Regions from separate parts of the Pseudomonas sp. SDT291_1_S447 genome, predicted to be linked through region 4. Evidence: predicted binding sites of a transcription regulator. Region 4 holds the regulator's gene; each other region holds the start of a gene.

Region 1 (7,525 bases), on a different contig from region 4:
GTGTTCGCCAGTCGCGGCATCATCGCCACCTATGAAGTCGATCCGCTGAGCCCGCTGGGCTTCTTCGACCGCGAACTGATCGCCTCGGTGTTGGGCAACTGCATCAACAACGCCATTCGTTATGCGCGTGAATCGTTGCTGATCACCGTCAGCGACGAAGCCGGGCAACTGGTGCTGAGCATCAACGACGACGGCGACGGTTACCCGGCCGAGATGCTCGAGCGTCAGGCCGATTACGTGCAGGGCATCAATCACAGCAGCGGCAGCACCGGGCTTGGCCTGTACTTCGCCAATCGCATCGCCGCGCTGCATCAGCGCAATGGCGTCGAAGGTCGCACCGAAATCAGCAACGGCGGAACGCTCGGCGGCGGGGTGTTCAGCCTTTATCTGCCGTGACACGGGTTTTTGTTTGACGCTGCTTGATATTCCGAACAGCCGGAGCCTATTTTGTACGGGTCGCCGTTCGCGGCTCGCACAATAACAAGGATTGCGTCATGACAAGCGATGGCCAGCGTTCACTCGCGCAGCGACTGACGGGCATTGATGAGATTGAATGTGTCACGCCGGATTTGAACGGCGTACCTCGGGGCAAGGTGATGACCGCCGAGGGTTTCCTCGAAGGGCGGCGTTTGCAGCTGGCGCGTGGCGTGCTGCTGCAATGCATCATGGGCGGATATCCAGCGGCGCGGTTTTACGGCAGCGATGACGGCGATCTCGCGCTGATTGCCGAACCGACCCAGATCCATCGTTTGCCATGGAGTGACGAGCCGCGTGCCCTGGCCATTTGCGACGCCGATGAACTGACCGGCGAAAGCTCCAATCTGTCGACCCGGGGGCAACTCAAAGCGGTCATCGCTCGGTATGCGGCACGCGGTCTGGCGCCGGTGGTGGCCACCGAACTGGAGTTCTTCGTGTTCGCGCCGAACAGCGATCCGGCTCAGCCGTTCCGTCCACCGGTTGGTCTCGATGGTCGCCGCGAGGAGGGGCAGTCAGCGTTCAGCGTCAGTTCCAATAACGGTCTGCGGCCGTTCTTCAATGAAGTCTATAAATGCATGGCGGCCCTCGGCCTGCCGCGCGATACCTTCATGCATGAGATGGGCGTCAGCCAGTTCGAGATCAATCTGCTGCACGGCGATCCGCTGTTGCTCGCCGACCAGACATTCCTGTTCAAGCACCTGCTCAAGGAAGTCGCCCTCAAGCATGGCCTGAGCGTGGTGTGCATGGCCAAGCCGCTGGCGCACACGCCGGGCAGTTCAATGCATATTCATCAGAGCATCGTCGACATCGGCAGCGGCAAGAATGTCTTCAGCGACGAAAGCGGTCAGCCGACGGCGATGTTCCGCCACTTCATCGCTGGGCAGCAGGCGGGCATGGCCGATTTCACCGCGTTGTTTGCACCGAATGTGAACTCCTATCAGCGCCTGTGTCACCCCTATGCGTCGCCGAATAATGCCTGCTGGTCCCATGACAATCGCGCCGCCGGTTTGCGTATTCCCGCCAGTTCGCCGGTCGCTCGTCGCGTGGAAAACCGTTTGCCGGGCGCCGATGCCAATCCGTACCTGGCGATTGCGGCCAGTCTGGCTGCGGGCTTGCATGGTATCGAGCATGAGTTGGAGCCGACAGAAGCCATTCAGGGTGAGTTCGACGTGCCGGACAATCTTTCGCTGCCGTGTACCTTGCACGCCGCGCTTGAGCGTCTGAAACGTAGCCAATTGGCGAGGGAACTGTTCGGACAGGAGTTCATCGAAGGCTACATCGCTTCGAAGACCATGGAGTTGACCAGCTTCTTTGATGAAATCACTCCCTGGGAACGGCGTGTTCTAGCAGCCCAGGCCTGACGAACTGTCGCCATCGGGCTATCGTTTGATAGCCCGGTATTTACTGCAAGGAGCCGCTCGGAACGCCGATGCGCCAAATCTGGAAATCCTTTCGAGCGCTGTATTTCGCCTCGCTGATGATGTTGATCGGCTCGGGCCTTCTATCCACTTATCTGGCCTTGCGGCTGGCCGCTGACAACGTCGACGGCCTCTGGGTCGGTGCGCTGATGGCGGCCAACTATTTCGGCCTGGTGCTGGGCGGCAAGATCGGTCACCGGTTGATCGCGCGGGTCGGGCATATCCGTGCTTATTCAGCGTGTGCCGGGATCGTCGGGGCGGCAGTGCTTGGCCACGGTCTGGTCGATTGGCTGCCGGCCTGGCTGGTGCTGCGGACCATCGTCGGTCTGGGCATGATGTGCCAGTACATGGTCATCGAGAGCTGGCTCAACGAGCAGGCGGACGCCAATCAGCGAGGTCTGGTGTTCAGCGGTTACATGATCGCTTCGTACCTTGGCCTGGTGTTGGGCCAACTGATTCTGGTCATGCACCCCGGTCTGGGTCTGGAACTGCTGATGCTGGTCGCGCTGTGCTTTGCGCTGTGTCTGGTGCCTGTGACGTTGACTCGACGGATTCACCCGGCGCCCCTGCATCCGGCGCCGATGGAGCCGCGCTTCTTTATCAAACGGGTCCCGCAGTCGCTGAGTACGGTGCTCGGTGCCGGTTTGATCATCGGTTCGTTCTATGGTCTGGCACCGTTGTATGCCTCGCAGCAGGGACTGTCGACCGAGCAGGTCGGTCTGTTCATGGGTAGCTGCATTTTTGCCGGTTTGCTGGTGCAGTGGCCGTTGGGCTGGTTGTCCGATCGTTACGACCGGGCGCTGCTGATTCGTTGCTTTGCCGGGTTCCTGGCGGTGGCGGCGTTGCCGTTGGCGGTGTTGCCGCAAGTGCCGCTTGAGGTGCTGTTCGGGGTTGGCTTTCTCTGTTCGCTGGTGCAGTTCTGTCTGTATCCGCTGGCGGTGGCGTTTTCCAATGACCACGTGGAAGGTGATCGCCGGGTGTCGCTGACGGCGATGCTGCTGGTGACTTATGGTGTCGGTGCGAGCATCGGGCCGTTGCTTGCGGGCGTGTTGATGAAGCTGTTTGGCAGCCAGAGCCTGTATGCGTTCTTCAGCTTCTTCGCGCTGGTACTGGTGTGGCGGATCCGACCGAAAGCGGTGACCAATCTGCATCAAGTCGACGACGCGCCGCTGCATCACGTGGCTATGCCGGACAGCATGTCCAGTTCGCCGCTGGTGGCAGCCCTCGACCCTCGCGTAGATGAGCAAGTGGTGCAGGAGCAGATGGTGCAGGACCCGGTGCAGACGCCGGCAAACCCCGAGCCTGAACCTGCTACGCCGTCAGAGCCTGCGGCAGAAGGCGAACCGGATACCGATAATCCTGCGCCCGATCTCAGTGGCGGCAGACCCTGAACTGAACAAAAACACCGCGCATAAAAAAGGGCAGTCCCACCAGGTACTGCCCTTTTTGTTGGTCGCTGCGAATCACATATCGTCTTTATCGAAACGGCGTGCTTCACGTTGCAGCTGATAAACGAAACGCTCAACGTTGCGTGCAGCCTGACCACTGATGTTGTGGAAACGCAGGCCGGCAAAGGTGATGTTGAGTTTTTCTTCGAAGTGCAGATAACGCAGTTCGACGGAGGTCGGCTGGTTGCCGAACAGCGGCGGGGCGATCAAGCGGTCATAGACCTGGCCCAGTTGCAGGCGGTCAGTGATATCGCCTTCGAAGCGCAGCTTGCAGCCAGTCGCGGAGATATCCAGCAGTTTGCCGTTGATCGGCGCCTTGAGCTTTTCGCCGCCCAGTTCAACGCTGACCAGATCAGTCAGTTTCAGCGCGGCGCGGAAAGCATTGCGGCGCTGGTGGTAAACCACTTCGGTCGGCAGTTCGCCGGTGTAGAAACGATCACCTTCGGACTCTTCGATGTTCAGTGTGCCGGTGCATTCCCAGGCAATGCGCACACCGTCGTGAAAACCTTCGACCTTGAACGGCTCGCCGGCCAGCAGAAAGCGTTCGCCATCACGCGGGATCATCTCGTCCAGCGCGATCGAAGCGCTGTCACGGTCGACTTTGATCAGGTAGCTCTGGAAGCGCTGGCTGCGCTCATGGAAGGTAATGATCAGCGGATCGTGGCTCTCTTGCAGCTGGCGCAGGTTGCTGGAGATTTCCAGTGGCGTGGTGAGCACCTTAGGGGGCTGCGGAGCATCATCCGCGCTGAGGGCGTTGGACACGGTTTATCAATCTCCAGACAAAATATGACGACTAGCCAGCATTTTGCCAGCATGTTCCGCGGGTTGATAGAGCTGGCGCATCAACGGCTCATGCCTGGCTGAGCGGACGCGGCGTGGCGGGTTTGGCAAATGTACCGCTGGCGTTATAAAGCGCAGGCGCTTCACCACCGGTGAGGATCTTCAGCTGATTAGCCGTGGCGGCCTGCTGGATCTGGATCGACTGACCATTCTTGAGGTTGGCGGCCTGGCATTGCGCGATCAGATCGGTCAATGCGTCGCCTTGCGTCAACAACTGCTCGCCAATGCTCGACTGGCCAGCCAATTGCTCAAGACCTGTACGATCAGTCGGCAGATTGAGGCTGGCGAGGATTTCGCTGCGTTTGCGGCCATGCTGTTCAAGCAGAATGATCAACGCCTGTTTGTGCGCCAGAATTTCTTCCAGCAGGGGCATGTCGCGACCGTGCAACGCGAGGGATTCGGTTTGCAACAACTCCAGCAATTGTTGAGCTGGAGCAAAGTCGTCGTTGATCAATTGCAATAAATTAGTGTCGTGCATGGCTGGCCTTGGGTTTTAAGCGTCCAAAAGCCTGGCGCAGGCAAAGGCCTAGCGCTGGGCTTCGAAGTTGAGCAGTTTGCTGGCTACACGGTTGCTGTCGACTTTATAGCTGCCATCGGCAATCGCGGCTTTCAACTCGGCCACACGGGCTTTGTCGACAGCAGGTTGATCGCGCAGCTTGTCAGTGACCTTCTGCAACTGTTGAGCCTCATTGCTGAGGTGTACCGATTCCCCGCTTTTTGCGGTACTGGCCTGTTCGGCCGGGGTATTCAGCGGCGCGGAGGTGCCGGTTTCGGCTGTTTCCTTGGCGTTGCTGGTACGTGTACTGCCCGTAAGTGACGAGGAGCTGTTCAAACGGCTGAAATCGATGACCATGATAAAAACCTCTGGGAATTTGGACGCTTGCCATGTTTTCGGCCATCCCCTGGAAAACTTTAGGCACATTTACAATGAGCCTTGCATGCGCCGGCGCGTGTCCTGCTGCGGCACAGTTTAGGGAACAGCCGGGGCCAGCGCCAGTTTTCTACATCGCCACTTCCACTTGGCCCGGCGCGGTGACTTGCGCCTTGATGACCCGTTGCGAGTTGAGGTTTTTTACGCGGATCTGTTCTTTCAAACCGCCATTGGCCAGCGCTTCGCCGGGCATGCGCACGGCGAGCGTGCCGCTGCGGGCGGTGATGACCACTTGATCGCCCTTGCGAATGACTTCCGCCTGTTCCAGATGAACCAGGGTAATGACCTGATCGGCTACCGTTGGTCGGGTTAATTTCTGCCCGATCGCTTCGTCTACCGAGGTCAGAAAGCCTTGGTTGATCGTGCTCACGTCGCGCTCACGCAGAGTCACGTCCTGTGGTTCGATAATCCCCGCACGTTTGAGCGGGCGCGTGGTCGTCACAATCTCGCGAAACAGGCGGACTTGAGCGGGCACGAACACCGTCCAGGGCGAGGCGCCTTCGCAGCGAACCTTCACGGTAACCCGGCCCAGCGGACGTGCCGGACTCTCCAGCGTGGCTGTCAATTCCTTGTCGCACATAGGCATGCGCATACGGGGGTCGAGCTGGTTTACTTCGATTTCGTAGCGGCCTTCCGTTTGACTGGTAGCCAGATAGTCTTCTACGGTGAACTCAAGAAAGCCCTGAGTGACGCCGATAAGCATGTCAGGCAAGGTAACCGCATCAGCAATGGCAGGGCTGCCAGCAAAAAAGCAGCAAATAGCGCCCGCAGCACAAAGCCCTCTGCGAAGGGGTGATGTCAGGCGTCGAAAAAATGTCGTTTGAGCGTTCATACGAGTTAAAAAGCAAGCGCCGTGCCGTTTAGCAATGAATGTGCGTCGCAACAACACTTGGCGTTGGTGTAGGAGTCTGGGCATGGCTGGTGTAATGGATTCGGTGAACCAGCGCACGCAACTGGTGGGGCAGAATCGCCTGGAGCTGTTGTTGTTCCGTCTTGACGGTCAGCAGCTCTACGGAATCAACGTGTTCAAGGTACGGGAAGTGTTGCAGTGCCCGTCGCTGACGTTGATGCCCAAGTCCAGTCCTGTCGTGTGCGGGGTGGCAAATATCCGGGGGGCGACCATTCCGATCCTTGATCTGGCAATGGCCACCGGTTCCGGAGCGTTGAAAGACAAGAACAACCCGTTCGTGATCATCACGGAGTACAACACCAAGACCCAGGGTTTCCTGGTCCGCTCGGTGGAGCGCATCGTCAACATGAACTGGGAAGAGATTCATCCACCGCCCAAGGGCACGGGTCGCGATCATTACCTGACCGCTGTGACTCGGGTGGACAATCAGTTAGTCGAAATCATCGACGTCGAGAAAGTGCTGGCGGAAGTTGCGCCGACACCGGAAGCGATTTCGGTGGGCGTGGTCGATGTCGAGACCCAGACCAAGGCATTGTCGTTGCGTGTCTTGACGGTCGATGACTCGTCGGTGGCGCGCAAGCAGGTCACGCGTTGCCTGCAGACGATCGGTGTCGAAGTGGTGGCGCTGAACGATGGCAAGCAGGCGCTGGATTACCTGCGCAAGCTGGTCGACGAGGGCAAGAAGCCGGAAGAAGAGTTCCTGATGATGATTTCCGACATCGAGATGCCGGAGATGGACGGGTACACCCTGACGGCGGAAATCCGCGGCGACGCACGCATGCAAAAGCTTCACATCATCCTGCATACTTCGTTGTCCGGGGTATTCAATCAGGCGATGGTCAAGAAAGTCGGTGCCGATGACTTCCTGGCCAAGTTCCGCCCTGATGACCTGGCATCCCGGGTAGTCGACCGGATCAAAGCAGCAGATATCAGCTAGGAGCGTTTTGCTCCTGGCGGTCAACACGATTTAAGAGGCGGCATCATTGTCTACGGGTAATTTGGATTTCGAACAGTTCCGGGTCTTCCTGGAAAAAGCCTGTGGCATTTTGCTCGGTGAAAACAAGCAGTACCTGGTCTCGAGCCGTCTCAACAAACTGATGGAGCAGCAAGGCATCAAATCCCTGGGTGAGCTGGTTCAGCGCATCCAGACCCAGCCGCGCAGCGGTTTGCGCGAGCAGGTGGTCGATGCCATGACGACCAACGAAACCTTGTGGTTTCGCGATACCTATCCGTTTGAAGTCTTGAAGAACAAGGTGCTGCCTGAAGCGATCAAGGCCAGCCCCAACCAGCGTCTGCGGATCTGGTCGGCAGCGTGCTCGTCGGGCCAGGAACCGTACTCGCTGTCGATGTCGATCGACGAGTTCGAGCGCAGCAACCTTGGCCAACTGAAGATGGGTGTGCAGATCGTTGCCACTGATTTGTCCGGCCTGATGCTGACCAACTGCAAGACGGGCGAGTACGACAGCCTGGCAATCGGTCGCGGTTTGTCGCCGGAACGTCT
Region 2 (7,525 bases), on a different contig from region 4:
GGCGGCATGCAGCTTCCTACACTGCTGTCGCAAGCCTGCTTCGCGCATTTCCAGTCAGCCAACGCGGCTTCGACGTCCTACCCGTTCCTGACCATGGGCGCGGCGAATCTGATCGAGAGTTTTGGCACCGACGAGCAGAAACAGCGCTTCCTGCAGCCCATGATCGACGGCCGTTTTTTCGGAACCATGGCCTTGACCGAACCGCACGCAGGTTCATCGCTGTCAGATATTCGTACACGCGCCGAGCCGGCGTCCGACGGCACCTATCGCCTGAAGGGCAACAAGATCTTCATTTCCGGCGGCGATCACCCGCTGTCGGAGAACATCGTGCACATGGTGCTGGCCAAGCTGCCCGACGCACCTGCGGGCGTTAAAGGTATCTCGCTGTTCATCGTGCCGAAGTTTCTGGTCAACGATGACGGCAGCCTCGGCCAGCGTAACGATGTGCTGCTGGCCGGGCTGTTCCACAAGATGGGTTGGCGCGGTACCACCTCCACAGCGCTGAACTTCGGCGATAACGGTGAGTGTGTCGGCTATCTGGTGGGCAAGCCGCACCACGGTTTGAGCTACATGTTCCAGATGATGAATGAAGCACGGATCGGCGTCGGCATGGGCGCCGTGATGCTCGGTTATGCCGGTTACCTGTATTCGCTGGAGTACGCCCGCGAGCGGCCGCAGGGCCGAGTGCCGGACAGCAAGGACCCGACCACCGCTCCGGTGGCGATCATTCAACACGCCGATGTACGACGCATGCTCTTGACGCAAAAATCCTACGTCGAAGGTGCATTTGATCTCGGTCTGTACGCGGCGCGCTTGTTCGACGACACCACCACGCTTGAGTCCGAAGCCGAACGTAAACAGGCTCATGAATTGCTGGATCTGCTGACGCCGATCGTCAAATCCTGGCCGTCGGAGTTCTGCCTCAAGGCCAACGAACTGGCGATCCAGATTCTTGGCGGCCACGGTTATACCCGCGAATACCCGGTGGAGCAGTATTACCGCGATAACCGCTTGAACCCGATCCACGAAGGCACTCACGGCATTCAGTCACTGGACTTGCTCGGGCGTAAATTGGCGCAGAACGGCGGCGCGGGATTGAAGCAATTGATTCGACTGATCGCCACTACGGCAGAGCGCGCAACGGCGCATGAATCGCTGACCGCACTGCGTGAGCCGCTGGAAAAACTGGTGGCGCGCCTGCAAACGGTGACCATCGGTTTGTTGACTGATCTGGGGCAAGGCAAGGTCAATAGCAGTCTGGCGAACTCGGCGTTGTACCTGAAGGTGTTCGGGCACACGGTGATTGGCTGGCGCTGGTTGGAGCAGGCGATTCGTGCCGAGGAAGGGTTGGCCAAGGGCAATTTGGCGGATGCTGACTTCTATAAGGGCAAGTTGCAGGCGGCGCGGTACTTTCTGACGTGGGAAGTGCCGGGTTGTCACCATGAACTGGCGTTGCTGGAAGCGCGGGATGATACGTGCCTGGCGATGCAGGATGCGTGGTTCTGAAACGCTACCCTCACCCCAGCCCTCTCCCGGAGGGAGAGGGGGCCGAACGGGGGATGCTTGAATACTCCGTCGACCTGAAAGAAGCTCACCGAATCCATAATCGACTGGCGTTTTCAGGTCGATGTATAGCGAAAGACACCTCGGTCAGTCCCCTCTCCCTCCGGGAGAGGGTTAGGGTGAGGGGCTTTTCTGGCTCAACACTCAACTCAACTTGAACCCACCCATCTGCCGCGCCAAATCATCCGCCAGCCTCTGCAACATCTGACAATCCTCACGACAAGCCCGCACCTCCCCCGCCGTCGCCCGCGCCAGATCGGAAATCCCCTGCACATTACGGTTGATCTCTTCCGTCACCGCCGACTGCTCTTCCGTCGCCGTCGCCACCTGATGATTCATGTCACTGATGCGCTCGACCTGACCGGTAATCGCCGTCAACGATGCCCCGGTACGCTGGCTCGATTCAACCCCGGTGCCAGTTGCGGCCTGCCCCGTGCGCATCGACGAAACGGCGTTTTCCGCGCCTTGCTTGAGGCTGCCGATCATCTGTTGAATTTCGTCGGTGGACGCCTGGGTCCTGCGCGCCAAAGTACGCACTTCATCAGCAACAACCGCAAAGCCGCGGCCCATATCGCCGGCGCGCGCCGCTTCGATCGCCGCGTTCAGCGCCAAAAGATTGGTCTGCTCGGACACCCCGCGAATCACAGCTAACACCGAGTCGATCGACGCCACTTGATGTGCCAGTTCACCGACTGCACCCGCTGCCAAGCCAATTTCATCCGACATGCTTTCAATATGCCGGATCGAACCGCCGACCACTTCCCGCGCCTGCATCGCTTCATCCCGCGCGGTCTGCGAGGCCAGCGCCGCGTTACCGGCGTTCTGCGCAATCTCCTGAACCGTCAGGCCCATCTCGTGAACCGCAGTCGCGACCATGTCGGTCATTTCCTGCTGACGGCCGGAACGCTCGGCAGTGTTTTCCACCACTTTCGCCACTTGCCCCACAGCCGTACGCAGACGCTCGCTGGTGGTCAGCACTTCAGCGATCATCCCGCGCTGGCTGTCGAGAAAACGATTGAAGCCGCGCGCGAGGTCGCCCAACTCATCGGCGCGACTGGAATCTAACCGGTGGGTCAAATCTCCCCCACCGCTACCGATTGCTACCAACGCAGCTGTTACTTGGCGAATCGGCCGCACCAAACCTTGCGCCAGCCACACCACCAACGCGAGGCACACCAGTGCCACGGCCAGACCAATGCCGCCGCTCATCCACATCGCTTTACGGGCTTCGGCGTAGATCTGCGACTGCGGCACTTCGGCCACCAGAGTCCAGCCCAGATCGCGCAACGGCAGGCTGAAGGCGAGGAAGTCTTCGCCATCCCTCTGGAAGCTGCTGCTGATCGCCGTTTTCTGGCCCATGACGGCCTGCGCTGCATTGGCGCCGATCTGCTCGCTCAAGGTGCGTTTGCCGCTGAACTGCGCCTCGGGATGCACCTGGATCAAACCGTCGGAACGCACAAGATAGACCTTGCCGCGCTCGCCAAAGCTGAAGTTGTGAATCAGCTCCGACAGCTCTTTCATGCTCAAACCGAGCCCGGCCACACCGACCACTTTGCCGGCCTGCTCGACCTTCAAATCGATGAACAGCGCCAATTCCCCGGTGGCACCGTCGTTGTCGATATTGAGGGTGCGCGGCTGATTGCTGTCGAGGAAGGAATAGAACCACGCGTCAGCCGGTTTTGAACGACTGAGGGTGCGATCCAGACCTTTTTCGGTGATGTAGTGATTGGATTCGGTACCGATGATCAAAGCGGTAAAGGCTTTATGTTCGGCGCGGATGCCTTCCAGATACTGCGCGAAGCCAGCCGTTTTGCTGCTGTCTTCGCCCGAGGCGAGCCAGTCACGGACCATCGTATTGCTGGCGATGTCTTTGGCCGCTGTCAGCGGTTGCACAAGGATGCGTTCGATATCGTTACGCGTCGCTTCGATGCTCGACGGCAGTGCTTGTTCGACCAGATAGCTCTGTGCGAGGCGGTTGACCACCAGGGTATAAATGCCAACCACGATCAGGATACTGACCAGCAGGGCGGTGCCCATGCTGAGAATCAGCTGCCATTGAATACTGCGTCGCCACAACTGCATGGAGCACCCCCAAAGAATAAGTGGCCGAAACAATGCAACAGCCGTGCCGATTGTATACAACTCAGTCGACAATCTATTCTTTGGTTGTGCGCAGCTCCATCAACCCTGGTTAATGGTCTTGGCGATGGTGTCGACCGTGGCGCTGACTTGCTCTTGGTAACGGTCGAGTTCTTCCTGGTGTTGCTTCTTCATTTCGATCTGCTGCGAGCACAGATTCATCGCCGCCAACACCAGCAAGCGATCACCGATCAGCGTCGGGTATTTACGCTTGGTGTCATCCAGCGCTGCCTTGAGCATCATGGCCGCGTCCAGCAGGGTCTGTTCTTCCCCGGCCGGTGCCTTGATCGAATAGTCCTCCCCGAGAATGGAGACGACTTTTACCCCTGCTGTGTGGTGGTTCATGCGCTGACAGGACCGGCGTTGACGCGATCAACCAGGGCTTGAATGCGGGCGGCAGTGGCGCCGTGCTTTTCTTCCTGCTCCATCAGGTTCAGTTGCAGGCTTTCGTTTTCATCCTTGGCCTGGGCCAGTTCCGTGGACAGGGTCTGGTTGGTTTGCGCGAGGGTCTGGTTCTGTTGCACCAGGTCGCTGACGAGCTGTTCCAATTGGCTGAGGGATGCTTCCAACATTTTGATCTTCCAAGCGTTTTTCAAAGGGCGCGTACGATAAAGAAAAGTCATCACGGATGCCAGGGTTAAACCGGCGCAAAGCCTTGATTTTCCTGGTGGCCGACCGTTCTCGCGAGTTTTAAAGACTGTGATCTGCCGATCTGGTTCCTGCACTTCGTCGCCCGAGCCCTTCTGCGACAAATAAGCACAGTGCCTCAAGACTTTAGTCGTATGACCGATAAGTCATCCATACAGCAGTCTCAGCCCGCATGGATGCGGCCCTCTCTTGGTATCCGCCCCATGTCCCTTCGCAATATGAATATCGCCCCACGGGCGTTTACCGGTTTCGCCCTGATCGGCGGCCTGATGCTGATTCTCGGCGTGTTCGCGCTGAATCAGATGAGCAAAATCCGCGCAGCAGGCGAAGACATCGCCACGGCCAGCGTGCCTTCCATCAAAGCCCTCGACGAATTCACCCAACTGACCCTGCGCCTGCGCGTTTTGTCGTATCGGTTGCTGATCAACCGTGAACCGGACGTTCAACAAAAGACTGTCGAACTGTTCGAGTTGCGCAACAAGCAGATCGCCGACGCCCAGCGCGCCTACGAACCGTTGATCGACGGCCCGCAAGAACGTGCGGCTTATGATCAATACGTGCAGTTGCTCGCGCAGTACCGTCAGCTTGAAGACCGGATGAAAACCCTGTCGCGCAACAATCAGATCGATGAACTGCGGCAGATGCTCAACTCGGACTTGCTGAGCAACTCGGAAGCGGTGAACACCGCCCTGGCGCGTTTGCTGGAGATCAACACTCAGCAAATCGCCGAGACGGATAAAGGCGCGAGCGAGCAGTTTTCGATGTCTTTCAACCTTGTGGTTACGCTGTTGGTGATCGCCACTGGCCTGACGTTCCTCTTTGCCTGGCTGCTGACTGTGAGCATCACCAAGCCGATCTCCAAAGCATTGGAAGCTGCGGAAACCATCGCCGAAGGCAACCTGACTCAACCGATCCACGTTGACGGTGAAGACGAGGCAGGACGTTTGCTCGCGGCCATGGCCAAGATGCAATCGAAGCTGCGTGACACCCTGCAGCGTATTTCCGGCTCGGCCACTCAATTGGCTTCGGCGGCTGAAGAACTGAACAGCGTCACCGACGAAAGCGCGCGCGGCCTGACTCAGCAGAACAACGAGATCGAACAGGCGGCCACTGCGGTCAACGAGATGACCAGCGCTGTGGAAGAAGTCGCGCGCAACGCCGTGAGCACTTCGGAAGCCTCGAAGAATGCCACCACTTCGGCAGGCGACGGTCGCGATCTGGTGCAGGAGACCGTCAGCGCCATCGAACGCATGAGCGCTGATGTACAGAGCACTGCTTCGCTGATCGGTGATCTGGCGAATGAATCCCGTGATATCGGCAAGGTGCTCGACGTGATTCGTGGTCTGGCCGATCAGACCAACCTGCTGGCCCTGAACGCAGCGATTGAAGCGGCGCGTGCCGGTGAAGCGGGTCGTGGTTTTGCGGTGGTGGCAGATGAAGTCCGTGCCCTGGCGCACCGCACCCAGCAGTCGACCAGCGAAATCGAGCGGATGATCGGCAGCATTCAGAGCGGCACCGAACACGCCGTGGATTCGATGCGCAACAGCACCGAGCGCGCCGAGTCGACCCTGAACATCGCCCGTGGTGCCGGCATGTCGCTGGACACCATCAACACCGCCATCGTCGAAATCAACGAGCGCAACCTGGTGATCGCCAGCGCCGCCGAAGAGCAGGCGCAGGTGGCGCGGGAAGTGGATCGCAATCTGGTGAATATTCGTGATTTGTCGGTGCAATCGGCGACTGGCGCGAATCAGACCAGTGCGGCGAGTAATGAACTGTCGCGGTTGGCGCTGGATCTGAACAACATGGTTGGGCGGTTTAGCCTTTAATTTAGTAGATCGAGATCAAAAGCACCCTCACCCCAGCCCTCTCCCAGAGGGAGAGGGGGAAAGGGAGCAGATTGAGGGCCTTTCAGATTTTGAGTTCGGCTCGATATTGCAAGTCGGCGTACCTCGCACAAACACCGCGGTCGGTCCCCTCTCCCTCCGGGAGAGGGCTAGGGTGAGGGCCGCAATCGCCCGCCGAACACAAAACCTGATGCCACACTGAAAAACCTTTTTGACAGCATCACATTTCAACAGGTTAGAATCGCTGGCACGCAGACTGCATGGTCAGTTTGTGCCCGTCTTTACGCTTCTGGAGTACTGCCTTTGAATGCGACGACCATCAACAGCCTGTTCTTGATCGGCGCGTTGCTGGTAGGCGCAAGCATTCTCGTCAGCTCACTTTCTTCCCGTCTCGGCATCCCGATTCTGGTCATCATCCTCGCTGTCGGCATGGCTGCCGGGGTCGATGGCGGCGGGATCATTTTCGATAACTACCCGACGGCCTATCTGGTCGGCAACCTCGCACTGGCGGTGATCCTCCTCGACGGCGGTTTGCGCACGCGGGTGTCGAGTTTCCGCGTGGCGCTATGGCCGGCGTTATCGCTGGCCACGGTCGGGGTGTTGATTACCACTGGCCTGACCGGCATGGCAGCGGCATGGCTGTTCGACCTCAATCTGATTCAGGGCCTGCTGATCGGCGCCATCGTTGGCTCAACCGACGCCGCAGCAGTGTTCTCGCTGCTCGGCGGCAAAGGCCTGAACGAACGGGTCACCGCCACCCTGGAAATCGAATCCGGCAGCAACGACCCGATGGCGGTGTTTCTCACCGTGACCCTGATCGACATGCTCGCCAGCGGCCAGACCGGCCTGCACTGGAGCCTGCTGACCCACCTGATCCGCGAGTTCGGCATCGGCGGCGTGATCGGCCTCGGCGGCGGCTGGCTGATGTTGCAACTGGTCAACCGGATCAATCTGGCCGCCGGCCTGTATCCGATTCTGGTGATCGCCGGCGGTCTGGTGGTGTTCGCCCTGACCAACGCCTTGCACGGCAGCGGCTTCCTCGCCGTTTATCTGTGCGGTCTGGTGATCGGCAACCGCCCGGTGCGCAGCCGTCACGGCATTCTGCACATGCTCGACGGCATGGCATGGCTGGCGCAGATCGGCATGTTCCTGGTGCTCGGCCTGCTGGTGACGCCGCACGATTTGCTGCCGATCGCCCTGCCCGCTCTGGGGCTGGCGCTGTGGATGATTCTGTTTGCGCGACCGCTGTCGGTGATGGTCGGCCTGCTGCCGTTCAAAGCGTTTCATGGCCGCGAGAAAGCCTTTATCTCCTGGGTTGGCCTGCGCGG
Region 3 (7,525 bases), on a different contig from region 4:
CAAAGTCATCATGTTTGTAGCGTTTATGGCCGAGAACCGGGTCTCCGATGTAAACCCAATCCTTGTCCGAACGCTGCAACACGACGAAATGCTTGTAGCCGCGAATTTCCATCAGTACCACCACCGGGATGGTTACCGCTTCGAGCTTTTCCGGTGGAATCTTGTAACCCCTGGCGCGCATGCCGATGCTTTCTATGTAGCGCTTCATGTCGAGCATGGAAAACCCTTGAGTACGAACAAGGTCCTGGTCAGCGTTGACCAGCATGCCTTTGATGATGTGCTCCTCATCGACGTCGAGCCAATAGGCCTGGCGTAATACCGTTGCCAGTGCAGCGGCGCCGCAGCTGAAATCGGTTTTCTGTTCGACGATGTCGGCAAACTTGCGCTCACGGATGCTCTGCACGTTTTTGTAGACGAGCGTGCCACCCGGCAGGGCAGCGACGGGCATCTGACCGGCCTGAGTCAGGCCACAGACGAAAAGCAGAGTGAAGAGGGCAGTCTTACGCATGATCGATACGCCTTTGCGGACTGAGGAAAAGCCCCGTTTCCGGGGCTTTCGTTTCGATCGCGATTACAGGCAGGCTCTGCAGCCAGCAGCGATGGACAGCGAGTTGCTTTGTTGGTTGCCCACACCAGACGAGACGTTGGCTCCGCCGTTGCCGGAGAAGTTGTTCATCGAGTTGGTCATGTTGGCATTGTTGACGACAGGGGCTTTCCAGCCATCTTTGGTCATCACTTGTTGGGTGGTTACGCCAGCGAGGCCAAAAGTACCGACGGCTTCGAATTTGGCTTTCTGGTCATCGTTGCCACCGTGGCCGCCGCCACGATTGCCATAACCGCCGTGGTGGTCATCATCTTCGATGGTTGCAGTGCCTTTGGCTTTGAACACGCCAGCGGCCGCGTAGGTGCCGGTGAGGGTGTCGGTTTTGTAGGTCTGCACGCCTTTGTTGTCTACAACCAGGCCGGTGGAGGACTGATTGGCGGCTGCGGCGGCAGTGGCTACACGGCCACCGGATACGGCGATCGCCAGGTTGTTTTTCTGCTGGTTGAAGTTGCCGGCAGTGACGTTGATGCCGATGTTGCCGGAACCATTGTTGCCTGCATTGTTGAGCGTGGCGTTATTGAAGGTGGACGAGTTTTTCACGTAGTTGTTGTTGTTGACTTGAGTTGCACTCGAGGCAGCAACAGCTGTGCCGAAGATGAAGCTTTCGTCGGCAGTCGCCAGGGCGGCGGCGTTGTCTTGTTGGTTGCCGTCGCCGGCTGCTACGTTGGCGCCCATGTTGCCGTTGGAGCCATTGAGCGAGTCGCTGGCGTTGGCGTTGTTGAGGGTGCCCTGGTTTTTCACCACGTTGCCGTCACTGTTTTGTTCGTCGAGTACTGCAGCCCCGGCGCCGGCGGTGATTTGCAGAAGTTGTTCCAGGGAAGGGCCTTTAGGCTGGTTATTACCATGGCCGTTACCGTGCCCGTTGCCGTGGCCATTACCATGATCGTCATCACGACCGCCTGCCTGTGCTGCGATTGCCATCACTGCTGCAAGTGCGAAAACCAGTGGTTTGAGAGCCATTGTAGGTTTCATGGTGTTTCTCCATCGTGCTTATTAGTTGGTTAAGTGTTGGTACTTTCTAATTGCACTGCTTTTGTTGTTTGGGTCAGTCAGCGACCCGGATGCTCAGGGTGTTAGCCATTCGGTTCCCCACCCCGGCACTCTGGTTCACCTGGATTACCCCGCGGCTGCCGGTGAAGGCCTGATCACTTGTCGTGACCTGGCGACTGCCGGGTGAGGTACCAGTTGCTCCTGAGCTCGGTAAAAGCGCCACGTTCTGTTGCGAAAGGGCACTGTCGTCAACGCTCTGCGGGGCAGCACTGATGCTGACGCGCGTGACGTTGGCCATCTGGTTGTTGGCCCCGGCGCCCTGGTTCACACCGAGGATGCCGTTGCCATTACTGAAAGAGGTGCCGCCAATGGATGCGCTGGCGTCGATGGAGCGCGAGGCCGGTGTGTCGATTTTCTGCATGACGCTGGTACTGGCGTGGGATTCGGTGCCGATTGCCACTGCCTTGACGTTGGTCTGTTGCATTTGATCGCCAGCCGCCTGGTTGACGTTGAAGTTGCCGCGGTACTGCACCCCGGAATCTTGAATGTTGGCCTTGTTCACTGAACCAGGATCAGCAGCCATGGCAGTGGTGCAACCGAGCAGGGCAAGCAGAAGGAGTGAACGATTCATTTCATTGGCCTCCGGCCATGCGGGTCAGAGGGGCAAGGCCGGAACTCATGGCGCGGTTGATCGTGCCGGAAATCGCACCGCCGGAACCGCCGCCGTGTCCTGCGCTCATGCCGGGCATGCCGTTGGGATTGGTGACGGTATTGAGGCCCGGCAGATTGGCGCCGGCCTGGACATTGTTGACGGTGCGGAACGCGCTGCCGCTGGCGACACCGGCGAAGTCGCCGTCGCTCAATTCGGTGCTGTTCATGGTGGAGTTGATGCGTGCGGACGGGTTGGCATTGACGGTGGTCGGGTAGGGGTCTTTGCCACCGTTGCGACCGATCGGAATAGGCTGAACATCGCGGTTGAGGACGATCACGCCGTTGCCTTCCGCCTGCACGTTGAAGCTGATCAGCGTACTGGCTGCTGATCCGATCAGCAGAAGGCAGGTCAAACCTTTTTGGATATTCCCCACGGCTGCAATTCCTTCTTCAGTGGGCTGGCCCTAGTCAGCGTTGTGAAGGAGAGAGCGAAAGCTGTGCCGCTTTTTAAATGTTTTTGAGTTTCAATGAGTTGGCAAATAAACACGCACAGCTGAAACACAAGCTGTTTCAGCGTTGAAACACCGACCGGCGCGCTGAGCTGTCTATTGGCTGAACAAAGCTCTGGAACAAGGGTTTGCGACGATGTGTTTCAACCGCGTAACAACTCGGATGACAAAGTCGTGAACAGTGTTGAAACGGGCACTCTGCACGTCAACGAGTGTTTCAGAATCGGACACTTTGTCCCCAGAACAGGGGAAAGTGCCGGGGAAGGTGACCCATTGATCGGGTCACTCGGCCAGTAATTGCTCGACAGCGGCAAAGGCCTGCAGTTGGCGTTCGGCCCAATTGCCTTGAATGATCAGAAAGCGCTGATGGTGGTTTTCCAGCCAGTTCTGCGTGGACTGGTAAAACGCCAGACGCTCGTCCAGATCCGGTTGGCAGCGCTGACCGTCATCGGTCCAGTCGACCTGTTCCGGGGACAAAAGAAGGTGCAGGTCGTAATGCCGTGCCAACAGCTCGGTTTCCAGCCAGCCCGGACAGTCGGCAAACAGGGTATGGCTCCACAGCATGTTGCTCAGCAAATGGGTGTCGAGGATCAGCAGCGCAGGCTGTTGCGCCCGCGCTTCATCTTCCCATTGCAGTTGGCCCCGAGCGATATCAGGGATGTCCGCAAGGCACGTATCGCGGGGATTGAGTTCGATAAACCGACGCACGTATTCATCCACGCGCAAACCGCCAAAGCGTTGTTGCAGGCCCGCTGCCAGCCAGCTCTTGCCGGTGGATTCGGGCCCGGTCAGGACCACGACCTTCATGGGCGCAACGCCGGGTCGGCGCGCCATTCGCGATAGCCTTGCACCGCCAGCAGGGTAAACAGACCGTACAGCGCGGCGGTCAGGTACAACCCCTTATAGATGAACAAGCCGACAAAGATCACATCGAGCACAAACCACAACGCCCAGCATTGCAGCCGCTTCTGCGCCATCCACAGTTGCGCAACCAGGCTGAAACCGGTCAGCGCGGCATCGAGCCACGGTTGCGCGGCGTCGGTCCAGTGGGCCATGGCCGCGCCCAGCAAGACACTGCCGACGGCGCCCACGCTTAGGCCGAGCAACAACGAGCGGCGATCAAGGCGAGTGACCTCCCGGCCGTCATGCATCGTCCCGGCGCGGGTCCATTGCCACCAGCCATAGACTTGCAACGCGGCGTAGATCACTTGCAGCAACATGTCCGAGTACAGCTTCACTTCAAAGAAGATCCAGCTGTAGAGCAAGACCATGACCAGGCCGATCGGCCAGCACCACGGATTCTGTTTGACCGTCAGCCATACGGCGATCACACCGAGTGCGGCGGCAAACAGTTCGAGCCCGGACATGTAGGTTCCTTGGGGGAAATTGAGGAGGGGGCGGATTGTACTGCATTGGGCCAAACCCCTCACCCTAACCCTCTCCCGGAGGGAGAGGGGACTGACCGAGTTGGATGTTCGAGATACGCCGACCTGATCTTTCTGCGTTGAATCCATAATCGACTCGATTGTTCAGGTCGACGTATAGCTTGAGACACCTCGGTCAGCCCCCTCTCCCTCCGGGAGAGGGCTGGGGTGAGGGGTGGGCTCACCAGAGTTACACGGGTTAGACGCGGAACTGGCGCAGGAGGGCGTTGAGTTGTTCGCTCAATTGACCAAGGCGCAGGCTGGCGGCACTTGATTGCTCGGCAGCGATGGCCGTGCTGTGCGACAGGCCGGCCGCTTGAGTGACGTTCTGATTGATGTCCTCGACCACATGCGCCTGTTGCAACGTAGCGCTGGCAATCGACGCATTCAGGCCGTTGAGATTGCGCAACGCCTGGCCAATGGCATTCAGACTCGCCCCGGCCAGTCCCGCTTGCTCGATGGTCAATTGCGACGCTTTGCTGCTGTCGCCGATCACCTTCACGGCGGCTTCGGAATGGTTCTGCAAGCGTTCGATCATCGACTGGATTTCCGCAGTCGATTTCTGCGTCCGCTGCGCCAACAAGCGCACTTCGTCCGCCACCACGGCAAAGCCGCGACCTTGCTCACCGGCCCGGGCTGCTTCGATCGCGGCGTTGAGCGCGAGCAGGTTGGTCTGCTCGGCAATCGAGCGGATCACTTCCAATACGCTGCCGATCTGCGTGCTTTCGGTGGCCAGGGTGCGAATCACTTCAACCGCTTGATCAATGGTGCCGGACAGCTTGTCGATCTGCTGCAAGCTGCCATCGATGTTGATCTGGCCCTGTTGCGCCTGCGCTTCGGCATCGCGCATTTCGGCGGCGGCGTGCTCGGCGTTCTTCGCCACGTCCTGCACGCCATAGGTCACTTCGTTGATCGCCGTGGCCACCAGTTCCATCTGCTGCGATTGCTGCTGGCTGCGTTGCTGGGCCTGGGAGGCATCGTTGCCCAGTTCGCTCGACGATTGGCCGAGCGCACTGGCCGACACCTGCAGTTCACCGATCACCCGCCGCAGCTTGGCGGTAAAGGCGTTGAAGTGATGCGCGAGCTCGGTGACTTCATCCTTGCCGTGGGTATCGAGGCTGCGCGTCAGGTCGCTTTCGCCGCTGGCAATGTTGGCCATGGCGTTCACGGTTTCCTGCAGCGGGCGGACGATGCTGCGCGCGATCAGGATCACCAGCAGCGCCATGATCATGGCAATCGCCAAGCCGATGACCGAAGCCTTGATCATTTGGCCCTGGAATTCGGCCTGGACGTCGTCGACGTAAACCCCGGAGCCGAGTACCCAGCCCCACGGTTCGAACAGTTTGACGTAAGAAGTCTTGGCCACCGGCTCACTGGCGCCCGGTTTTGGCCAACGATAGTCGACCATGCCGGCGCCTTTGGCCTTGGCGATGGCAACCATTTCGTTGAACACCGCAAAACCGTCCGGATCGCGGATCGCCGAGAGGTTCTGGCCTTCCAGTTTCGGGTTGGTCGGGTGCATGACCATCACGGGCGTGAGGTCGTTGATCCAGAAATAATCGCTCTGGTCGTAACGCAAGCCACGAATCGCCGTCAGCGCCTGTTTCTGCGCGGCCTCTTTAGTCAGCGTGCCGGCGGTTGCGAGGTCGTGGTAATAGGTCAGCAGGCCGCTGGCGGTCTGCACCACGTGTTGGGTTTTCTGGGCTTTGGCATGGTAGAGATCGTCGTGGATCTGCTTGAGCATCAACACGCCCAAGGTCAGCAACATGACCACCGCCACAATCAAGATGAGCCACAAGCGTCGGCTGATCGACACACTGCGCAAGCTGTTCATAACGCTGTCACTCCGGATTCTTTTTCTTGTAATAAACGACCGCCAGCATCCAACCACGATTACGCGGGTGGGCATACGCGACCCAAGTCGTATAACGCGGCAGCGCTATTAAGGCTTGTCTGTTAGGATTTCGGCCCCGCGCGTGAAAACCTGAATCCAAATTGATATTTCACGGAATTTTGACCGTTTCGTGTGGATCCTGTGCGCGCGGAATCGGTACAGCCACAACCAGCTACGCTGATCGCAGTGAACGTAAAAAAATACTATCGGGGCATGCCAGCGCGCATCGCTCTTTGGGGGATTGATGGATCTTTGGACGGCCTTGCAGGCACTGATACTAGGAGTTGTAGAAGGGCTGACGGAGTTTTTGCCCATTTCCAGTACCGGACACCAGATCATTGTTGCCGACTTGCTCGAATTCGGCGGCGAACGGGCCATGGCGTTCAATATCATCATCCAGCTCGGCGCGATCCTCGCGGTGGTCTGGGAGTTTCGACGCAAGATTTTCGATGTGGTCATCGGTTTGCCGACCCAGCCGAGCGCACGTCGTTTCACCGCCAACCTGCTGATCGCGTTTCTGCCCGCGGTGGTGCTGGGCGTGATCTTTGCCGACCTGATCCACGAATACCTGTTCAACCCGATTACCGTCGCAGCCGCGCTGGTGGTGGGCGGCATCATCATGTTGTGGGCGGAGAAGCGTGAGCATGAAGTACATGCGGAAACGGTCGACGAGATCACCTGGAAAGACGCCTTGAAGGTCGGCTTCGCCCAGTGTCTGGCGATGATCCCCGGCACCTCGCGTTCCGGCTCGACGATCATTGGCGGCTTGCTGTTCGGCCTGTCGCGCAAGACCGCTACCGAGTTCTCGTTTTTTCTGGCCATGCCGACTATGGTCGGTGCAGCGGTTTACTCGGGCTACAAGTATCGCGACCTGTTTGTGCCAGCGGACTTCCCGGTGTTCGCCATCGGTTTCGTCACCGCGTTCATCTTCGCCATGATCGCCGTGCGCGGCTTGCTCAAGTTCATCGCCAGCCACAGCTATGCGGCGTTCGCCTGGTATCGGATTGTGTTTGGTCTGGTGATTCTGGCGACGTGGCAGTTTGGCTGGATCGATTGGGCGGCAGCCAAGCCATGAGTGATTCCCGCGCACGCCGGCCTGAAGGGCGACCTTCGGGCGGCAACCACATCCAGAACCTCAAGCTGAAACTGCTGGTTCTGCTGATCGTCTGCGCGTTGCCGCTGTTCGGCTCCGTTTCGATGTGGCTGCGCGGGATTTCGCTGGTGCCGCTGGCAGTCTATGGGGTTGTCAGCGTGCTGGCGTTCTTCATGTACTGGGCCGACAAGCGCAAGGCGCGCACCGATGCCTGGCGCACGCCGGAGAACATCCTGCATGCAGTGGAACTGGCTGGCGGCTGGCCGGGCGCGTTGATCGCCCAGCAGGTGTTCCGGCACAAGACGCGCAAGGTGTCGTTTCAGATTCTGTTCTGGGTGATTGTGGTGTTGCATCAGGTGT
Region 4 (7,525 bases):
CGCCGGACATGCCCGGAGTGCCCTGCAGCATTTTGCCCAATGGCTTGATGACCACTTCTTCCTGACCGACCAGTTGATCGACGACGAAGCCGATCCGCTGAGTGCCCACCGAAAGGATCACCACGTGGCCTTCACGCTGCTCTTCGTGAGCGGCGGAGCTGACCAGCCAGCGCTTGAGGTAGAACAATGGCAGCGCCTTGTCCCGCACGATCACCACTTCCTGGCCGTCGACGACGTTGGTGGTCGACAGGTCGAGGTGGAAGATTTCGTTGACGTTGACCAACGGGAACGCAAACGCCTGGTTGCCGAGCATCACCATCAGGGTTGGCATGATCGCGAGGGTCAGCGGCACCTTGATGACGATCTTCGAGCCCTGGCCCTTGGTCGAGTAGATGTTGATCGAACCGTTGAGCTGGGAAATCTTGGTCTTCACCACGTCCATGCCGACACCGCGGCCGGACACGTCGGAGATCTCGGTCTTGGTCGAGAAACCCGGGGCGAAAATCAGGTTGTAGCACTCGGTATCGCTGAGGCGATCGGCCGCGTCCTTGTCCATCACCCCGCGTTTTACCGCGATGGCGCGCAGGACGTTCGGGTCCATGCCTTTGCCGTCATCGGAAATCGACAGCAGGATATGGTCGCCTTCCTGTTCGGCCGCCAGCACCACGCGACCACCACGGGCCTTGCCCGAGGCTTCGCGTTCTTCCGGCGACTCGATGCCGTGGTCGACGGCATTGCGCACCAAGTGGACCAGCGGGTCGGCCAGGGCCTCGACAAGGTTTTTGTCGAGGTCGGTTTCTTCACCCACCAGTTCCAGGTTGATCTCTTTCTTGAGTTGACGCGCGAGGTCGCGAACCAGACGCGGGAAGCGCCCGAAGACCTTCTTGATCGGCTGCATCCGCGTCTTCATGACGGCGGTCTGCAAGTCAGCCGTGACCACGTCGAGGTTCGACACGGCCTTTTGCATGGCTTCATCGCCGCTGTTCAGACCCAGGCGCACCAGACGGTTACGCACCAGCACCAGCTCGCCGACCATGTTCATGATTTCGTCGAGACGTGCCGTGTCGACGCGCACGGTGGTTTCGGCTTCGCTTGCCGGTTTTTCCGGTGGCGGTGTTGCCGGCGCACGGGCCGGAGCCGGGGCAGCAGCGGCAGCCGGTTTTGGCGCTTCGGCTTTTGGCTCAGGCTTGGCGGCAGGCTTGGGCGCTGCAGCAGCGGCCGGTGCCTTGGCGGCAGGCGTGGCGACGGTCGAAGCACTGCCAGCAGCGGCGGTGCCGACTTCGGAAAACTTGCCTTTACCGTGCAATTCGTCGAGCAGCGATTCGAACTCGTGATCGCTGATCAGATCGCTGCCGGCCGCGGCGGCCGCTGGAGCAGCCGGCGCAGGTGCCGAAGCAATCGCCGACTCCAGCGCGTCCACGGCAAAGTTGCCCTTGCCATGCAACTGATCGAGCAGGGCTTCGAATTCGTCGTCGGTGATGTCGGAGCTGTCGCCCTTGGCCGGCGCCGCAGGGGCTGCCGCCGCTGGTGCAACCGCGTCCACCGCGAACTGGCCTTTGCCGTGCAGTTGATCGAGCAACGACTCGAACTCGGCATCGGTGATTTCATCGCTCGCGGCTTCATTGGCCGTTTGCGCAGGTGCAGCAGCGGCCGGGGCTTCAGCTTCAGCCTTGACGGCGTTCAGCGAGTCCAGCAGCTGTTCAAATTCGTTATCGGTGATGTCGCCCGATGCGTCGCCTTCGACGACCAGCTCTTCGATCATCTCGGCCACTGGCGAAGCCGGGGCTTCGTCCGCCGATTGCGGTTCGGCCAGACGCGCCAGGGCGGCCAGCAGTTCCGGGGTGGCCGCGGTGATCGGCGCACGCTCACGAACCTCAGTGAACATGCTGTTCACCGCGTCCAGTGCTTCGAGGACAACGTCCATCAGTTCTGCATCAACGCGACGCTCACCCTTGCGCAGGATGTCGAACACGTTTTCGGCGATGTGACAGCACTCCACCAGCTCATTGAGCTGAAGGAAGCCGGCGCCCCCTTTTACAGTGTGGAAACCGCGAAAAATTGCGTTGAGCAGATCTGCGTCATCCGGGCGGCTTTCCAGCTCGACCAGTTGTTCGGACAGTTGCTCAAGAATCTCGCCGGCCTCAACCAGGAAATCCTGAAGGATCTCTTCATCGGCGCCGAAGCTCATTAATGGGGTGCTCCTACAGGTCTAAAAACCCAAAAAACCTAAAATTCCAAAACTCTAGAACCCGAGGCTGGATAACAAATCGTCCACATCGTCCTGACCGGACACAACGTCTTCTCGTTTATCGGCATGAATCTGCGGACCTTCACCCTGCGAGAGATGTTTTTGTGGATCTTTTTCTGCAAGCATCGCGGCGCGGTCATGTTCGATGCCCGCAAAGCGGTCGACCTGACTGGCCATGAGCACGAGTTTGAGCAAATTGCTTTCGACTTCGGTGACCAGTTGGGTCACACGCTTGATCACCTGACCGGTCAGGTCCTGGTAATCCTGGGCCAGCAGGATGTCGTTGAGATTGCTCGACACCGCACGGTTGTCCGTGCTGCTGCGTGACAGAAAACCGTCGACCCGGCGCGCCAGTTCACGGAACTCTTCAGCCCCGACCTCGCGACGCATGAAGCGACCCCAATCGGCACTCAAGGTCTGCGCTTCATCAGCCAGACTGTTGACCACCGGCGTGGCGCTTTCCACCAGATCCATGGTGCGGTTGGCCGCGGCTTCCGTCAGCTTGACCACATAGCCCAGGCGTTCGGTGGCGTCGGTGATCTGCGACACTTCCTCGGCCTGCGGCATGTTCGGGTCGATCTGGAAGTTGACGATCGCACTGTGCAGTTCACGTGTGAGCTTGCCCACTTCCTGATACAGGCCACGGTCACGGGTCTGATTGAGCTCATGGATCAGTTGCACAGCGTCGCCGAACCTGCCTTTTTCAAGGCTCTCGACCAGTTCGACCGCGTGTTTTTTCAGGGTCGACTCGAAATCGCCCTGTGAAGATTCGTTATGCTCCATAGCTCCCCCGCGCGTTCATCAGCCGATGCGTTCGAAAATCTTCTCGATTTTGTCTTTCAACGCCTGAGCCGTGAAAGGTTTGACTACGTAGCCGTTTACACCGGCCTGAGCGGCCTCGATGATCTGCTCGCGCTTGGCTTCTGCAGTCACCATCAGCACTGGCAGGTGCTTGAGTTTTTCATCGGCACGCACGTGGCGCAGCAGGTCGATACCGGTCATGCCCGGCATGTTCCAGTCCGTTACCAGAAAGTCGATGCTGCCGCTGTTGAGCACTGGAATGGCAGTCACGCCATCGTCAGCCTCGACGGTGTTGGTGAACCCAAGATCACGCAGCAGGTTCTTGATGATCCGCCGCATCGTTGAGAAGTCATCAACGATGAGGATTTTCATGTCTTTGTTCAATTCGACCTCCAAGCAGTCTTAAACGCGCCCAGCACCTGGACGCGCCACTTCAATCAATCGGCGCAGCACTCAAAGACTGTCTGGAGCACAACAGAGCAAGACCGGTGCCGTTCATCACCGCACCAGCCTCGTTCGCAGTGTCCCCACACTGCCTTCAGCGCGCTCGCCACTCCCCCAAACGCCCCCGCAAACGGGCCGCGCACTGGCTGTGTAACTGGCTGACCCGCGATTCACTGACGCCAAGGACTTCACCGATCTCCTTGAGGTTCAGCTCTTCGTCGTAGTACAGCGCCAACACCAGTCGCTCACGCTCCGGCAAATTGGCAATCGCGTCCGCCAGCGCCGCCTGGAAGCGTTCATCTTCCAGATCGCGTGACGGCTCCATATGAGCACTCGCGCCATCCTCGTGCAGCCCTTCGTGTTCGCCGTCCTGCAACAGGTCGTCGAAACTGAACAGGCGACTGCCCAAGGTGTCATTCAAAATCCCGTAGTAATCGTCGAGACTCAATTGGAGTTCGGCCGCAACCTCGTGATCTTTAGCATCACGGCCGGTTTTAGCTTCAATTGAGCGAATTGCGTCGCTGACCATCCGGGTATTGCGGTGAACCGAGCGTGGCGCCCAGTCCCCTTTGCGCACTTCGTCGAGCATCGCGCCGCGGATTCGTATGCCCGCGTACGTTTCGAAACTGGCGCCTTTGCTGGCGTCATATTTGGTCGAGACTTCGAGCAGGCCGATCATCCCGGCCTGGATCAGGTCTTCGACCTGCACACTCGCCGGCAAGCGTGCCAGCAAGTGGTAGGCAATGCGCTTGACCAGTGGCGCGTAACGCTCGATCAACTCGTACTGCGCGTCACGTGCCGACTTCTTGTAGTAGTTCATACCGCTTGCTGTCATAGCACGGGCCCTGCCGTTTGCTGCACGAGGCGCTCGACGAAAAACTCAAGGTGGCCACGCGGGTTGGCGGGCAGCGGCCAGGTGTCGACCTTCTGCGCGATCGCCTTGAACGCCAGTGCGCACTTGGAACGCGGAAAGGCTTCGTACACCGCACGCTGCTTCTGCACCGCTTTACGCACGCTTTCGTCGTAAGGCACGGCGCCGACGTATTGTAGAGCGACGTCAAGGAAGCGATCCGTGACCTTGGTCAACTTGGCGAACAGGTTGCGCCCTTCCTGCGGGCTCTGCGCCATGTTGGCCAGCACGCGGAAGCGGTTCATGCCGTAATCGCGGTTGAGCAACTTGATCAGCGCGTAAGCGTCGGTGATCGAGGTTGGCTCGTCGCAGACCACCAGCAACACTTCCTGCGCGGCGCGAACAAAACTGACTACCGAGTCACCAATACCCGCAGCGGTGTCGATCACCAGTACGTCGAGATTGTCGCCGATGTCGCTGAACGCCTGAATCAGACCGGCGTGTTGCGCCGGGCTCAGGTGCACCATGCTTTGCGTGCCGGACGCGGCCGGGACGATGCGGATGCCACCGGGGCCTTGCAACAGCACGTCGCGCAACTCGCAACGGCCTTCGATGACGTCGGCCAGCGTGCGTTTAGGGGTCAGCCCCAACAATACGTCAACGTTCGCCAGACCGAGGTCGGCGTCCAGCAGCATGACCCGACGGCCAAGCTCTGCCAGCGCCAGCGACAAGTTCACTGACACGTTAGTCTTGCCGACGCCACCTTTGCCGCCGGTCACCGCGATCACCTGTACGGGATGCATGCTGCCCATGTTATTTCTTTACCTTGTCTTGCATAGACGGAGGCCACATTACTGGCTGCGCGTTCACAACCGGAACAATGCATGGCAGACCATCGATGTAGGTACAAAAACTGTTCATGAATACCTCAGCCTACCTGCTTGGTCGGGCTGTGATAGATATCAGCGAACATGTCAGCCATGGCTTCTTCGCTGGGTTCTTCCTGCATTTGCACGCTGACGGCGCGGCTGACCAGTTGATGACGGCGCGGCAGATGCAAATCATCCGGAATCCGTGGGCCATCGGTCAGGTACGCGACCGGCAATTCATGACTGATCGCCAGGCTCAACACTTCGCCAAGGCTGGCCGTTTCATCCAGTTTAGTCAGGATGCACCCGGCTAGCCCGCAACGCTTGTAACTGTGATAAGCGGCGGTTAGAACCTGTTTCTGGCTGGTGGTTGCCAAGACCAGATAATTTTTTGATCGAATGCCACGTCCGGCCAGACTTTCCAGCTGCATGCGCAGCGCCGGATCACTGGCTTGCAGGCCGGCAGTATCAATCAATACCACGCGTTTGCGCAGCAGTGGATCCAGCGCCTGCACCAGCGATTGGCCCGGATCGACGTGAGTCACCGGCACATTGAGAATGCGGCCCAGCGTCTTCAGTTGTTCCTGAGCGCCGATGCGGAAACTGTCCATGCTCACCAGCGCGACATTCTGCGCGCCGTATTTCAGCACATAACGCGCGGCAAGCTTGGCGAGTGTAGTGGTCTTGCCCATGCCGGCAGGGCCGACCATGGCGATGACACCGCCCTCTTCCAGCGGCTCGACTTCCGGCACGGCAATCATCCGCGCCAGGTGCGCGAGCAACATGCGCCAGGCCTGACGGGGTTCTTCGATATCAGTGATCATCGCCAGCAGATCGCGCGACAACGGGCCGGACAGACCGATACGTTGCAGACGGCGATACAGGTTGGCTTGCGCCGGGCGGCTGCCTTGCAGCTGATTCCAGGCCAGAGTGCCGAGCTGAACTTCCATCAGCTCGCGCAGGCTGTTCAATTCAAAACGCATCGAATCCAGTGCGCGCGGATCAACACCGCCGGAGGACTGTGCAGGCGCCGGGGCCGGACGCGCCGGGGCGGCGTAAGTCGGCTCGCTCAGCGGTTCAGCGGCAGTCAGCGGCAGGCCAGCGGTCAACGGCAGGCCGGCGAAGATCTGGCGGTTGCTATTGCCATCGGCTTCGCCACGCAGGCTCAACTCGGCCTGGGCAGTGACGATGCGCGATTGGGTCTTGCGCAGCTCGTCTTCGAGTTCCATGTTCGGAACCCGTGGCGCCAGCGCCGACAATTTGTAATCCAGTGCCGCCGTCAGCTCGACACCGCCGGCAATGCGGCGGTTGCCAATGATGGCGGCATCAGCGCCCAGCTCATCACGAACCAGCTTCATGGCCTGACGCATATCGGCGGCAAAGAAACGCTTAACTTGCATAAACCACTACCTCAGCCGTTGGGCCCTACTGTCGCAACGATGGTCACTTGCTTGTTGTCCGGTATTTCCTGGTAGGCCAGCACATGCAATCCAGGGACTGCGAGGCGGCCAAAGCGCGAGAGCATCGCGCGGATCGGGCCAGCGACCAAAAGGATCACCGGCTGACCTTGCATTTCCTGACGCTGCGCCGCTTCGATGAGCGAACGCTGCAGCTTCTCGGCCATGCTTGGCTCCAGCAGAACGCCCTCTTCCGAGCCTTGTCCTGCCTTCTGCAGACTATTGAGCAATATTTGTTCCAACCTTGGTTCCAAGGTGATCACAGGCAGCTCCGACTCAGTGCCTACAATGCTTTGGACGATGGCGCGCGATACGCCGACGCGCACAGCGGCGACCAACGCGGCGGTATCTTGACTCTTCGCGGCGTTGTTGGCGATGGCTTCGGCAATGCTGCGGATATCGCGCACCGGCACATGCTCGGCGAGCAACGCTTGCAGCACTTTGAGCAACTGCGACAAGGTGACCACGCCCGGCACCAACTCTTCAGCCAGTTTCGGCGAGCTTTTGGCCAGCAATTGCATGAGTTGCTGCACTTCTTCGTGGCCGATCAGCTCACTGGAGTGCTTGTACAGAATCTGGTTCAAGTGCGTGGCGACCACGGTGCTGGCGTCGACCACGGTGTAACCGAGCGATTGTGCCTGGGCCCGCTGGCTGATTTCGATCCACACCGCCTCCAGGCCGAAAGCCGGATCTTTGGCGTTAATACCGTTGAGCGTGCCGTAGACCTGGCCCGGGTTGATCGCCAGTTCGCGATCCGGATAGATCTCGGCTTCGGCGAGGATCACGCCCATCAGCGTCAGTCGATAGGCGCTGGGCGCCAGATCGAGGTTGTCGCGGATGTGCACGGTCGGCATCA

What was found. Region 4 encodes FliA, which starts transcription of late flagellar genes. Its sites were predicted from a motif close to CTAAAGTTTNNNNNNNNNNNGCCGNTAA; they were not measured.
Region 1: the regulator FliA is predicted to act here: its motif matches at 5,072-5,099, upstream of flgM (flagellar biosynthesis anti-sigma factor FlgM).
Region 2: the regulator FliA is predicted to act here: its motif matches at 4,468-4,495, upstream of ACW9IR_RS16505 (methyl-accepting chemotaxis protein).
Region 3: the regulator FliA is predicted to act here: its motif matches at 6,140-6,167, upstream of ACW9IR_RS26635 (methyl-accepting chemotaxis protein).

The regions. Positions count from the first base shown of each region.
Region 1 is NZ_JBSVXS010000070.1:445-7,969, reverse strand. Features, by position in the region: gene ACW9IR_RS19835 (sensor histidine kinase) at 1-396, shown strand, start outside; gene ACW9IR_RS19830 (glutamine synthetase family protein) at 597-1,838, shown strand; gene ACW9IR_RS19825 (MFS transporter) at 1,907-3,286, shown strand; gene ACW9IR_RS19820 (flagellar brake protein) at 3,359-4,105, opposite strand; gene ACW9IR_RS19815 (flagella synthesis protein FlgN) at 4,194-4,661, opposite strand; gene flgM (flagellar biosynthesis anti-sigma factor FlgM) at 4,710-5,036, opposite strand; gene flgA (flagellar basal body P-ring formation chaperone FlgA) at 5,185-5,946, opposite strand; gene ACW9IR_RS19800 (chemotaxis protein CheV) at 6,029-6,961, shown strand; gene cheR (protein-glutamate O-methyltransferase CheR) at 7,008-7,525, shown strand, end outside.
Region 2 is NZ_JBSVXS010000048.1:30,021-37,545, reverse strand. Features, by position in the region: gene ACW9IR_RS16525 (acyl-CoA dehydrogenase) at 1-1,506, shown strand, start outside; gene ACW9IR_RS16520 (methyl-accepting chemotaxis protein) at 1,708-3,645, opposite strand; gene ACW9IR_RS16515 (cell division protein ZapA) at 3,745-4,047, opposite strand; gene ACW9IR_RS16510 (hypothetical protein) at 4,044-4,274, opposite strand; gene ACW9IR_RS16505 (methyl-accepting chemotaxis protein) at 4,554-6,179, shown strand; gene ACW9IR_RS16500 (potassium/proton antiporter) at 6,501-7,525, shown strand, end outside.
Region 3 is NZ_JBSVXS010000154.1:118-7,642, reverse strand. Features, by position in the region: gene ACW9IR_RS26665 (C39 family peptidase) at 1-508, opposite strand, end outside; gene ACW9IR_RS26660 (heme utilization protein) at 572-1,576, opposite strand; gene ACW9IR_RS26655 (adhesin) at 1,650-2,225, opposite strand; gene ACW9IR_RS26650 (hypothetical protein) at 2,227-2,679, opposite strand; gene ACW9IR_RS26645 (AAA family ATPase) at 3,037-3,561, opposite strand; gene pnuC (nicotinamide riboside transporter PnuC) at 3,558-4,121, opposite strand; gene ACW9IR_RS26635 (methyl-accepting chemotaxis protein) at 4,378-6,012, opposite strand; gene ACW9IR_RS26630 (undecaprenyl-diphosphate phosphatase) at 6,317-7,147, shown strand; gene ACW9IR_RS26625 (DUF1294 domain-containing protein) at 7,144-7,525, shown strand, end outside.
Region 4 is NZ_JBSVXS010000136.1:3,814-11,338, forward strand. Features, by position in the region: gene ACW9IR_RS25625 (chemotaxis protein CheA) at 1-2,188, opposite strand, end outside; gene ACW9IR_RS25630 (protein phosphatase CheZ) at 2,243-3,031, opposite strand; gene ACW9IR_RS25635 (chemotaxis response regulator CheY) at 3,050-3,421, opposite strand; gene fliA (RNA polymerase sigma factor FliA) at 3,588-4,328, opposite strand; gene fleN (flagellar synthesis regulator FleN) at 4,325-5,155, opposite strand; gene flhF (flagellar biosynthesis protein FlhF) at 5,272-6,612, opposite strand; gene flhA (flagellar biosynthesis protein FlhA) at 6,624-7,525, opposite strand, start outside.